Regions from separate parts of the Metabacillus sp. cB07 genome, predicted to be linked through region 1. Evidence: riboswitches for the same ligand, from Rfam matches in the RefSeq annotation. Region 1 holds a riboswitch; the other holds the start of a gene.
The links. A riboswitch is a leader RNA that binds a small molecule or an ion and turns the genes downstream of it on or off. The one in region 1 is predicted to bind cyclic di-AMP.
Positions count from the first base shown of each region.

Region 2: linked by a shared signal. The riboswitch ahead of JOJ89_RS13910 (glutamate/proton symporter GltT) and the one ahead of JOJ89_RS18135 (dicarboxylate/amino acid:cation symporter) in region 1 are both predicted to bind cyclic di-AMP.

Region 1 covers NZ_CP069296.1:3,531,658-3,538,344, reverse strand. The annotation lists gene JOJ89_RS18145 (M3 family oligoendopeptidase) at 58-1,851, shown strand; gene JOJ89_RS18140 (alpha/beta fold hydrolase) at 1,909-2,643, opposite strand; cyclic di-AMP (ydaO/yuaA leader) riboswitch at 2,760-2,903, shown strand; gene JOJ89_RS18135 (dicarboxylate/amino acid:cation symporter) at 3,065-4,312, shown strand; gene JOJ89_RS18130 (sensor histidine kinase) at 4,428-5,786, shown strand; gene JOJ89_RS18125 (response regulator transcription factor) at 5,783-6,460, shown strand; gene JOJ89_RS18120 (metal-sensitive transcriptional regulator) at 6,524-6,687, shown strand, end outside.
Region 2 covers NZ_CP069296.1:2,705,586-2,712,272, forward strand. The annotation lists gene JOJ89_RS13890 (VOC family protein) at 1-84, opposite strand, end outside; gene JOJ89_RS13895 (YqaE/Pmp3 family membrane protein) at 251-433, opposite strand; gene gndA (NADP-dependent phosphogluconate dehydrogenase) at 532-1,944, opposite strand; gene JOJ89_RS13905 (DNA polymerase IV) at 2,049-3,290, opposite strand; cyclic di-AMP (ydaO/yuaA leader) riboswitch at 3,480-3,620, shown strand; gene JOJ89_RS13910 (glutamate/proton symporter GltT) at 3,709-4,971, shown strand; gene JOJ89_RS13915 (hypothetical protein) at 5,008-5,238, opposite strand; gene JOJ89_RS13920 (hypothetical protein) at 5,801-5,977, opposite strand; gene msrA (peptide-methionine (S)-S-oxide reductase MsrA) at 6,086-6,613, opposite strand; gene JOJ89_RS13930 (M20/M25/M40 family metallo-hydrolase) at 6,678-6,687, opposite strand, start outside.

The DNA.
Region 1 (6,687 bases):
TATAATAGACCTGTCAGTTTATTTAGTGCAGCGAAATACTTAATAGGGGGTAGAATTATGAAAGCCGCTACATATGCAGAAACATGGGATTTGAATGTGTTTTTCGGAGGAGGCAGCAAGTCTGAAAGTTTTAAGCGCCACTTAGAAGAGCTTGAAAAGGACGTTCCATTATTTAAGGCCGAGGCAGATCAGCTGGATGTGCCAAGCTCAAAAGAGGATCACGTTTACCTTAATGAAATCCTTGATTCATTTCAGGGGATTGCAAAAAGAATTAGACAGGCGGGTGCATTTGTCGGCTGCCTGCAGGCCCAGGATACAGAGGACAAAAACGCTGCTGTTCTGAGAGGGAAAGTAACGCAGCTCAGCTCTCACTTTCAGAATGCACTCGCAAGCCTTGATCAAAAGCTTGTAAAAGTGGAGGATAGAATCTGGGAAGAGCTTATTCTGACGGAAAGTCTGGCTGACCTCAGCTATGTGCTAACTGAACGCAGAAACAAAGCGAAGAATAAACTGCCGATGGAGCAGGAAACGCTGATCAATGCTCTTTCTGTTGATGGATATCATGCGTGGGGACAGTTTTATGACACTCTCGTCTCAACGGTGAAAATTCCATTCAGAGAAAATGGAGAAGTAAAAGAACTTTCCGTTGGCCAGGCGGCCAATAAATTCTCAAGCGGGGACCGTGAAGTACGCAAGGCTGTTTTTGAAGAGTGGGAAAAAGCATGGGGAAGCAAAGCTGATTTATTTGCACAAACGCTGAATCATCTTGCGGGCTTCAGGCTGAATGTCTACGAAAAGCGCGGCTGGAACGACGTGCTCAGCGAGCCCCTTGAAATCAACCGGATGAAGCGGGAGACGCTTGATGTCATGTGGAAAGTTATCTCTGAAAACAAGCAGTCTCTAGTGAAGTATTTAAAAAGAAAAGCAGAGCTTCTCGGGGTGGAGAAACTCAGCTGGTATGATCTTGATGCGCCGATCGGCGGCAAAGAGTCGAAGGTTTCCTACCAGGAGGGAGCTGAGTTTATTCTAGATCAGTTCTCAAACTTCGGAGAGGAGCTTACCTCTTTTACGAAAAAAGCCTTTGAGGACCGCTGGATCGAAGCGGAAGACAGACAGGGAAAGGCGCCGGGCGGATTTTGCACAAGCTTTCCTGAGAGCGACCAGTCCCGCATCTTTATGACGTTCTCAGGCACGCCTTCAAACATTGCGACTCTTGCCCATGAGCTTGGCCATGCGTTTCACCAGCATGCAATGGCAGGCGTTCATCCGCTGAACCGCAGCTATGCGATGAATGTGGCGGAAACGGCTTCGACATTTGCCGAGATGATTGTGGCGGATGCTTCAGTGAAAAAAGCAAAAACGGAAGAAGAGCGCCTTGCCCTGCTTGAAGATAAAGTACAGCGCAGTGTGGCGCTTCTGATGAACATACATGGCCGTTTTATTTTCGAAAATGCGTTTTATGAAGAGCGCAAAAAAGGAATGGTGAGTGCCGAGAGAATCAGCGAGCTGATGGAAGACGCTCAGAAAGAAGCCTATTGTGATTCATTAGGCGAGTATCACCCGCACTTCTGGGCATCAAAGCTCCACTTTCATATTACGGGCGTTCCATTCTATAACTTCCCGTATACATTCGGTTACTTGTTCTCGCTTGGAATCTATGCAAAAGCGCTTGAGGAAGGAGCTGCTTTTGAGCAGAAATACATTGCCTTGCTTAAAGATACAGGCTCGATGCAGGTTGAAGATCTTGCCATGAAGCATCTTGGCGCTGATCTGACAAAAGAGGATTTCTGGAAAGACGCAGTGGCTCTTATAGTTCAGGATGCAGAGGAGTTTCTTGAGGCAGTAAAATAATTATAAGATACTGCACCCTTAAGCTATTTGAAGGGGTGCAGTTTTTTTGTTTAAAACTTATTGATTCATGATGATCCATCTGTCGATTGTATTAACAATAAGGTCCTGCTGAATATAAACGTTGATGTCCGCTTCATTATCGCCTTTTTGATTGCCGTAAATGCCGAACTGCGCATGATTTCCGCCTTTAATTTGATAGAAAAATGTATCCTCTGAAAGCAGGTGTTTTTTCTCCCGGATATCATCAAGAGTGGCCAAACCGTCTTTCTCTCCGTAAATTGTCAAAATCGGAAAATCAGTCCCGGAAAAATCACTGGAATCTGTGGGATAGGCAGCCATAAGGAACAGTCCTTTTATTGTATCCTGGTGGTCATAGGCATAGATCGATGCTGAAGCTCCCCCAAGTGAGTGCCCTCCCAGATACCATTTTGTGATTTCCGGATTGTCTTTAATTACATTCCCGGCTTTATTGATGCCGGCAATCGCCAGGTTAAAAGGCATTTTGACAATCGCCGCTGTATATCCCCGCTGAGCAAGCTGCTCGGCAAGATAGGCGTAAGCTTCAGGCTCGACCTTTGCTCCGGGATAAAAAATAATGCCCGTATTTGTCTTCTGATTCACCGGTTCAAAAAGCAAATAGCCGTCTGCTGTGTTTTCCTTTTGAATATTGGTCGAGTTGTAAAGGTCTTCAGTTGCTTTATATGTCTGCTGTGACCATATGAAAAAGCCTGCAAACGCAAGTACAAGTACTGCCACGGCTATCAGAAAAAAATTTTTGATCCATCTTTTCATGGGAAAACTCCTTAATTTATCGCGATTTCTGCTAAATTTTATGCTTAAATCCAACTAAAGGCAAATTTTGATGTTTGCCAAAAGACAAACTATTATTTAGAATAGTAGTATAACTTAATAAATATACGCTTAATCCTTAACAGGAGCGGGGGACCCGAGTAAGTGCGCATGCACTGGGGGTGAATCCTTGTAGTTTTGAGGTAGGACAGCTCTTCGTCCGAATCCGACAGCTAACCTCGCTTGCGCTGGAGAGACTCAACTGTGAAAAGTCATAATTATTCAAATTGACGAATGCAAACCATGGGTTCCTCCTGTGGTTTTTTTGTATTTTTCAAAAAACTCTCACAATCATGTTTCTCCATCCCGTTAAACTGGGAATAAATAACTAGCTTTTTATTATTCTATTTTACGGAGGTTGTCTATGAAACTAGCAACGAAAATCATCATTGGTCTCATTCTGGGTGCAATTGTAGGATTAATCCTCAATATTACCGCCCCGGATTTATTTAAGCAGCTGGATACATTCCTGTTTACGCCGCTTGGAAAAATCTTCTTGAACTTAATTAACATGCTTGTTGTGCCGATTGTCTTCTTCTCTATTACTCTTGGGGTAGCCGGGCTCGGTGATCCGAAGAAGCTTGGGAGAATCGGTGTTAAAACTGTAACATTCTTTCTTGGAACAACCGCACTCGCCATTGTCATCGGACTGGTTCTTGCCCTTACGATTCAGCCGGGGAACTTCGGGGAATTTGATACATCTTCTGCAGAGTACGAAGCGAAGGAAGCCCCTTCTGTAGCGGAAACACTGCTGAACATGATTCCAACAAACCCTGTTAAGGCTTTTGCTGACGGCAATATGCTTCAGATTATCGTTTTCTCAATCTTTGTAGGTCTTGGTATTACATTCCTTGGTAAAAAGGCAAGTGCTTTGCTGAGATTTGTTGAGCAGGGCAATGACTTAATGATGTACCTTGTCAATCTTGTAATGAAATTCGCTCCATACGGCACATTTGGTTTAATCGCAGCAGCAGTCGGCAGCCAGGGACTCGATGCTCTGAAGGCAATGGGTCTCTACATGGGAGTCGTTATTCTTGCCCTTGTGATTCATGCCGTTGTCACATATGGATCGGCCATCTTCTTCCTTGCAAAACAAAGTCCGGTGGCATTTTTCAAAAACTTCTCGCCGGCAATGGCAGTTGCCTTCAGTACGTCAAGCAGTAATGCAACACTTCCTGTATCTATGGAAACAGCCCAAAAACGCCTGAAAGTTCCTGAGCCGATCTCAAGCTTCGTTCAACCGCTTGGCGCAACAATCAACATGGATGGAACAGCAATCATGCAAGGTGTAGCGACAATCTTTATTGCGCAGGTTTACGGTATCGACCTTACAATCACTCAAATGATTACGGTCGTTCTGACAGCTGTTCTTGCATCAATCGGTACTGCCGGTGTGCCGGGAGTAGGACTAATCCTGCTTGCCATGGTACTGAACTCTGTCGGTCTTCCAGTAGCGGGTATCGCCTTGATCATCGGTATTGACCGTCTTCTTGATATGGCGCGTACAGCCGTTAACATCACTGGAGATGCAGCATGTGCTGTTATTGTTGCTGAAACGGAAAAGAAACATGGAGAATATAAGATTCCTGAAATTGATGAGAAAATGGTTTAATACAGAAAGCGGCCTTTGGGGCCGCTTTTTGTGTATGCTTTTTTAGCCCGCTTGCACAAATTATGCATATTTTTCTGGTATGGTAAAAGAAATAAGAATAATAAGGGGATTCACCGTGAACAAGCTTGCCATTAAAATTGGATTATTGTTTTTTATCATTATCTTAATAGTAGAGACCTGTCTTTTTCTCTTTTTATACAGAAATCTTGTAAATACACGTGTAGAAGAAGAGCTGACTGCCCTGCAAATCAGGGGGGACAGCCATCGTGATGTCCTTGAGAAACACGGGGATGAAACAACAATGGAGCATGTGGTTCTCATGGAATCTGAGGCTGATACGGACGTTTTGCTGACAGCAGCGGATAAAACCGTTCTCTATGGATCTGCTGATCTCAATTCTGATATGGAAAAGGCATTAATGGAACCTTCGGCATCGGGGGAAGACTGGAAAAACAGTCCTTATATATGGACGGCAAGCCCCGTCCGCGACGGGGAAAAGGTAAAAGGATATGTCTATATGTTTAAAGGGACAGATTCCATCCAATCCATGATCTCAAGGCTGAACGACCATTTCCTTTTTATCGGCACTGTTTCTGTGCTGCTGACGATTATAGCCGTTTTCTTTTTATCAAGAATTGTGACAAAGCCCCTGCTCAAGATGAAAGAGGCAACGGAGCGGTTAAGTGCAGGGGATTTTACGGTTAAGCTGCAAATGCACAGAAACGATGAGCTTGGCGAGCTTGGTGCCTCCATTCAAAAGCTGGCAAGTGATCTTGAGCACCTGAAACAGGAAAGAAACGAATTTTTGGCAAGCATTGCTCATGAATTGCGTACCCCCCTCACGTATATTAAGGGATATGCTGATGTGGCAAAAAGACCGGAGCTTCACCCTGCTGAGCGATCGAACTATTTGACAATATTAAGCGAGCAAACATCCAGCCTGTCAAGATTAGTGGAGGATCTGTTCGAACTGGCAAGAATGGATCAGCTGTCCTTTCACATTGAGAAAGAGAAAACGGAGATACGGTCATTCCTCCGAAAAACAGTTGAACAGGTTCAGGCCGTTCTGGCAGACAAAAAAATGGAGGTTGTAGAGGACTTTCCGGAAGATGAGGTCTATCTTTTTATTGACCTGGCAAGGTTTGAGCAAGTTACTTTGAATATTTTAGACAATGCCATCCGCTATTCGGAGGAGAATTCAGCCATTACAGTCAAAGTCCGGGAAGAGCAGCATTCCGTGAAGATTGCCTTTTCTGATGAGGGGATCGGGATACCTGAGAAAGACCTGCCGCATGTCTTTGACAGGCTCTACAGAGTAGACAAGTCGAGGTCGCGCCACAGCGGAGGGACAGGTCTTGGTTTGGCCATCGTAAAAGAAATTGTGGAGGCTGCGGGAGGCACAGTCCGTGCAGAGAGCAGTCTTGGAAAAGGAACTTCTATTATCATTGAGTTTCAAAAGGAGTCAAAAGCATGAAAAAAATACTTTTGATAGATGATGAACAGCTGATGCTTAATCTGCTGGAGCTTTATCTTGTGCCTGCAGGCTATTCCTGCGTGAAAAGCACCGACGGCAATGAAGCGGCAGACTTGATCGCAAGTGAAAACCCTGCTCTGGTGATTTTAGATATCATGATGCCGGATAAAAGCGGTTTTGAGATCTGCAGGGAGATCAGGCTGTTTTCAGATATTCCGATTATTATGGTCACCGCCCGGGATCATAAGGCGGATATTGTAAAAGGACTCAGGGCCGGTGCGGATGACTATCTGACGAAACCGTTTGATGAATCCGAATTGCTTGCAAGAATTGAAGCCATTCTAAGAAGAACGCGAAACAACCCTGCAATTGAATTCAGGGGATTAAAGTGGGATGAAAATAAGCAGGAAGCTGTTTACCGAGAGAAAACAATTCCTTTTACCCCAAAAGAATTTCGACTGGCCGGTCTTTTTCTGCAAAACCGGAACAGGGTGTTTGACCGGGACCACCTGATTACGGCAGTATGGGGATATGAGGCAGATACAGACGGCAGAACGGTCGATTCTCACGTGAGACATATCCGGGACAAACTTAGAAAAACAGGCTTTCCGGTTGAAGAACACCTTCAAACGGTATGGGGTGCAGGCTACAAGTGGACAGACGAAAAAAAATAGGCGGTTTTTTCCTTTACATAGGGTAGGGGGGTATGGTAAATTTAAATCAAGGAGGTGCATGACATGGTTGATCACGTAAATGAACCTGAAAGCTGTCATGTTCCAGGAACAGACCGAAAGAGCCATCATTCGGAAACAACTAAAAAGAATTTAGTGACACGGCTGAACAGAATAGAAGGCCAGATTCGGGGAGTAAAAGGGCTGATTGATAAGGATACCTATTGTGA
Region 2 (6,687 bases), 830 kb from region 1:
AGCATTTAATGCATCTACATAAAACTTCACTGCCTCTTGACCATTTCCATTTGTTACAATGTAAGGATTTACTGATGTGATCATGTTACACCTCATCGTCATAAATTTAATAAGAACATTTGTTCTGTATTATCATACCATGTTCAGCTGCCTTTTGCTACACCCTTATAAAAAATACAATAAATAAAGCCCGTCCCTCTATTTCTCTAGAGGCGGGCTAATTTCCTTCAGAGTCAGCATCTTTTTTAAGTTACCTCACTCCGTACTTCTTCATACGCTTCTCATCTTTTGCATCCTTCACCACAAGCACGGCGTGAATGGCTCCCGGAAGATAAAAAATGAGCGTCAAAATCAGGTTAAGCAGCGCCTGAAACGGTCTGCCGACAAACAGCACGGCAACAGGCGGCAGTATAATCGCCAGTAAATAAAGCATCACATCACCCCGTTCTTTTCTTATCCGTTACATTTTACCCCGATTCTGCGGTTTAGAAACGGCAAAAAACACGGAGCACAAGGCTCCGTGTTCTGCTTTTACTTAGACATCCATTCTGTATGGAAAATGCCTTCTTTATCTGTACGCTGATAAGTGTGCGCTCCGAAATAGTCGCGCTGCGCCTGAATCAGGTTTGCAGGCAATGTAGCCGTGCGGTAGCTGTCGTAATAAGATAGGGCAGCTGAGAAGCTTGGTACCGGAACCCCTTGCTCTATGGCAACTGTCAGCACTTTGCGAAGAGCTCCCTGGTAGCTTTCTGCAATCTCTTTGAAGTATGGATCAAGCAGAAGATTTGCAAGCTCGCCGTCACGGTCATACGCATCTTTGATTTTTTGAAGGAAGGCTGCACGGATGATGCATCCGCCTCTGAAAATCATCGCGATGTCGCCGTACTGAAGATCCCAGTTGTATTCCTCAGAAGCTGCTCTCATTTGGGCAAAACCTTGTGCATAAGAACAAATTTTGCTCATGTAAAGCGCTTTTCGTACAACTTCGATCAGTTCTTTTTTATCGCCTTCATATGGTGTCACAGAAGGGCCTGAGAGAATGCCGCTCGCTTTTACACGCTCATCTTTCATGGCAGAGATGAAGCGGGCAAACACGGATTCCGTAATAATCGGAAGCGGAACACCTAAATCAAGGGCACTTTTGCTTGTCCATTTTCCAGTTCCTTTTTGTCCTGCTGTATCCAGAATCATATCAACAAGCGGCTTGCCTGTTTCATCATCTGTTTTTGTGAAAATGTCAGCCGTGATTTCAATCAGATAGCTGTCAAGCTCACCTTTATTCCACTCGGCAAATACTTCGTGGAGTTCCTGTGCAGATAGACCAAGAACATTTTTCAGAATGAAATACGCTTCTGAAATCAGCTGCATATCGCCGTACTCTATGCCGTTGTGAACCATTTTCACATAGTGGCCCGCACCGTCCGGACCGATGTAAGTTGTACATGGATCTCCGTCCACTTTTGCAGAAATCGCTTCGAAAATCGGCTTCACAAGTTCAAATGCTTCCTTTTGTCCTCCAGGCATGATGGAAGGTCCTTTTAGGGCTCCTTCTTCTCCGCCTGAAACGCCTGTGCCGATAAAGTGAATGCCGCTTTCGGCAAGCTCTTTGTTTCTGCGCTGTGTATCTGTGTAAAGCGTATTTCCTCCGTCGATCAGAATATCGCCTTTATCAAGATGAGGAAGAAGCTGTTCGATCGTTGCATCTGTTGCAAAACCGGCTTTTACCATAAGAAGAATTTTGCGCGGTGTTTCAAGAGACTGAACAAACTCTTCAATGCTGTATGTACCTGTCAGGTTCTTGCCGCTGTGTTCTTTCAGCATTTCTTCTGTTTTATCTGAAGAGCGGTTATAAACGGCCACCGAATAGCCGCGGCTTTCTATATTAAGAGCGAGGTTTTTGCCCATGACGGCCAAACCGATAACGCCAATTTGCTGTTTAGACATGTTTTTACTCCCTTTCTGTCCCAAATATCGTTGTGCGCATGAATATGCATTCCTTCTGTAAAATAACACAGTGTCCTTGCTTTTATCAAGGAAAGCGCCTTGTCTCATTCCCTTAAAAAATCTTTATTGAAACTTGTCCCGCTTGTTTTATCATCCTCCAGGCGGACCGCTTTCATCCCGCGTTTAATGATACTTTCGCCAAATTTTTTCTGGATGTCTTCAATCGTTTTAAAAAGCGGCTCTTTTTTTGCATCCTCCTGAAAAGAAAACAGATCCAGCTGTTTATAGGCATCTCCTTTTGGGACAAGGTCCTGGCACGTCACCCCGAGCAACCGTACCGGCTCTCCTGTCCAGTGCCTGTCAAAAATCTCTTTGGCGTGAGTGTACAGCTCTTCTTTTTCACCAAGCGGGTTATTGACTGTCCGGCTGCGGGTAAATGTGCTCCGGTCTGAGTAGCGGATCGTAATAAAGATTTTTGTTCCGAGCACCTCTTTCCGCTTCATCCGCATGCTGACTGACTGAGAGAGGCGGTTCAAAGTATCATAAAGGACGCGCACATCGCTTGAATCTTTGGAGAGAGTGGTAGAATTCCCTATGCTCTTAAAATCATTGATGCTGTCCGGATTGACTTCTCTGCTGTCTATGCCTTTTGCCCGTTTTTTCAGCCGTTCACCGTTTATGCCCAGGAGCTGTTTCAATGAAATCGGATCGGCTTCAGCCAGATCTTTGATTGTTTTGACGCCGATGGTGAGAAGTTTTTCTGCCGTTTTTTCCCCCACTCCGTGCATCTCGCCTGCTGGAAGCGGCCACAGTGTCTCATGAAGCTCCCTTTTTCTTAGGACGGTGATGCCAAGGGGCTTTTTCATATTGGAAGCCATTTTGGCAAGGAATTTATTTGGGGCAATTCCTATACTTGAAGGCAGAAGGAGCTCTTCAAGCAAGCGCTGCTGAATCGTTTTTGCCACTTGAAGGGGATTGCCTTCCTTCAGATATTCCGTCAAGTCCATATATCCCTCATCAATAGAGACAGGCTCAACAAGATCCGTAAATTCTCTTAACAGGTCAAACATCGCTCTTGATGCCTTCCGGTACCGGTCAAAATTCGGTTTCCTGACAATCAGTTCAGGACAATGGCGCTTCGCCTGCCACAACGGCATCGTTGTTTTCACGCCTCTGGCCCTGGCCTCATAGCTGCACGTCACAACAATACCCTTCCGCTCTTCCACATTGCCGGCGATGGCGAGCGGCTTTCCCCTCAGGTCAGGCTCAAACGCCATCTCAACAGATGCGTAAAAACTGTTCATATCCACATGGAGAATGACCCTTGGACCGCTCTGCTGCTTCATGCCGTTCAACTTCTTTCCAAACTGTTATAGTGCCTCAATTTTATCACAGTCAGCAGATGAACCGCTAATGATGGGGACGGAATTAGAAAAGCGCAAAAATTTGATCCTTTCTTACTTTTTATAAAACAATTGACAGACTCCCCTTATCACAAGTAAATTATATCTTGTGTGTTTTTATTGTCCGTCAAATTTCATAACAAGCTTAATCTTTTCAGAGCGGGGGAATCATGCATTTGGTAAGGCTCTTACCTTGGGGTGAATCCGTAAATGGAAGGGAACTCTCAATCCCGAATCCGACAGTTAACCTCGTATGCTTTATTGGGAGAAAGACTTTAATTGTGTATTAAAGACCTTTCTTACTTTAGATTGGTCTTTTTTTGTTTTTTCAGAATTCTTACATCTCAGAGGAGGTTCTTCTATGAAAAAAATTCGTTTGGGACTGGCTTCCCAAATTTTTATTGGTTTGACTTTAGGTATTTTAGTAGGTGTTGTCTGGTTTAATGACCCCCGAGTTGCCGCAGTTTTGCAGCCGCTTGGAGATTTGTTTTTGCGTTTGATCAAAATGATTGTCATTCCGATTGTTATCTCTAGCCTGATCGTTGGAGTTGCAGGTGCTGGGAATGGAAAACACGTTGGAAGACTCGGCGGAAAAACCATTCTTTATTTTGAAATCATTACAACTGTTGCGATTGTCCTCGGCGTATTGCTTGCAAACGTCTTTCAGCCGGGGCAAGGAGTTGACCTTGAATCTGCCCAAAAAACAGATATCCAGCAGTATGTCGATACATCTGAAGAGCAAAGTGAAAAATCGGTTGCCGAAACGTTTCTTCATATTGTTCCGACGAACTTCTTTAAATCTGTCGTAGAAGGCGATATGCTTGCCATCATCTTTTTCTCCGTCCTCTTCGGACTCGGCGTAGCAGCCATCGGAGAACGTGGAAAGCCGGTCCTTCAGTTCTTTGACGGTGTTTCTCACGCGATGTTCCACGTCGTCAACCTTGTAATGAAAGTGGCTCCTCTCGGCGTATTCGCCCTGATCGGAGTAACCGTTTCAAAATTTGGAATTGATTCATTGCTTTCTCTTGGAAAATTGGTTGTATTAGTATACGCTGCCCTGATTTTCTTCCTGATTGTAGTATTGGGAGCAGTTGCCAAATGGGCAGGCGTCAATATCTTTTCTCTGCTTCGCTACATTAAGGACGAGCTGCTGCTTGCGTTCAGTACATCAAGCTCAGAAACGGTCCTGCCCCGAATCATGGAAAAGCTTGAAAAGATGGGATGCCCTAAGGGAATTGTGTCCTTTGTCGTTCCTATCGGATACACGTTTAACCTTGACGGATCCGTACTCTATCAAGCGATTGCTGCCTTGTTCCTTGCACAGGTTTACGGCATCGAACTGACAATCGTTCAGCAATTGACACTGATTTTAGTCTTGATGGTTACGTCTAAAGGGATGGCTGCCGTTCCTGGAACATCCTTCGTTGTTCTGCTTGCCACTCTCGGAACAATCGGTATTCCGGCGGAAGGACTTGCCTTCATTGCAGGAGTGGACCGCATCATGGATATGGCCCGCACGGTCGTTAACCTTGTCGGCAATACCCTCGCTGCCATCGTGATGTCAAAATCCGAAGGCCAGTACAACCGGATTAAAGCGAATGAAGTCATGAAAGCAAGTGCATAAACAGGAAGAGCCCCCGGAAAATGGTCCGGGGGTTTTTTAGTTCTTCTTATACTTCTTGAATACGTATGTAAGCACTCCTCCAACAATCCCGATCATGGCAGCAACCGGTGCAGAAAACACAAATCCGAATGCTATTGCAAATCCGACTCCGGCACCTACGGACGGGTCCTCGTTAGGATAAAGTTCTGCAAAGAGTGCCAGCCCCAGTACAATAAGGATAAATGATCCAAACCCTGAAATTAAAAACCCCAGAAAAAAATGTTTCATGTTATGCTCCTCATGATTTTATTCATGTTCCCTACAGATTGAGTTTTTCCTTACCCTCGCATATCGTTCCTCGGTTTGCGAGGGTACGATTCGTACATTTGCTTACCCTCCCACATCGTTTCTCGGTTTGCGGGGGTACGATTCACTGCTTTGCTTACCCTCCCACATCGTTTCTCGGTTTCCGAGGGTACGATTCACAGCTTTGCTTACCCTCCACCCATTGTTTTTCGGTATCCGAGGGTACGATTCACCACTTTGCTTACCCTCCACCCATCGTTTTTCGGTATCCGAGGGTACGATTCACCACTTTGCTTACCCTCCACCCATCGTTTTTCGGTATCCGAGGGTACGATTCACAGCTTTGCTTACCCTCCACCCATTGTTTTTCGGTATCCGAGGGTACGATTCGCCGCTTTGCTTACCCTCTCACATCGTTTCTCAGTTTCCGAGGGTACGATTCACTCTTTAAATGACTCTCTAATGCTGCTAGCCGCAAGCTTCCTTCCACGAATACAAAAACACACCATCCCTTACAAGAATGATGTGCTCCGCTTGACCCTGATTACTTGCACTCTACTTTATCAAATCCAAACCGCTCCAGAAATTCATTGTAGGCTTCCATTCTGCCGAGGATTTTTCCTCTTTCGAGCTCTTCCATGTTCTCCTGGAGGAGTTTGCAGTTTTCTTCGGCTCTTGTTTTCACGTATGAGGCAATGGCACTTTCATTAAATGTATTCATTGTAATCACTCTCCTTAATATGGAAAATACCCATTGCAGGTCCAATACAAACACAGAGCCGAACATCGAAAAAGCCTTCCGTCCAAATGAACAGAGGGCTTGCTTGCTTTATTTCTTCCAGTTATTCCGGATAAATTCTTCTCTTCCGGATTCTTCGCGTTCCTGTTTGTATTTTTCAGGGTTTTTTGCGTAGAATTTCTGATGGTATTCTTCTGCCGGATAAAATGGAGCAGCAGGCAGGATCTCTGTCACGACAGGCTTTTGAAAGCGTCCGCTTGCGTCAATTTCCTGCTTCGTTTTTTCAGCCTTCAGCTTTTGCTCTTCTGTGTGATAGAAAATGGCTGTGCGGTACTGGCTGCCGCGGTCAAAGAACTGGCCCCCGTCATCTGTCGGATCAATCTGCGGCCAATAGAGCTCAAGCAGGGTGTCATAGGAAAAAACATCCGGATCAAAGGTGATTTCGACCGCTTCCCTGTGTCCTGTTTCACCTGTTTTGATTTGTTCATATGACGGATTTTCGAGTGTTCCGCCTGTGTAGCCTGAAACGACTTCAATGATGCCCGGCTGTTCGTCGAACGGCTTCACCATGCACCAAAAACAGCCGCCTGCAAATGTTGCCTTTTCTCTTCTTCCCATGATATGCACCTCTTTCTATGATGTAAAACAGCAGACACAATCCATGTGCCTGCCATCTTTTCTCTTATTCGCTT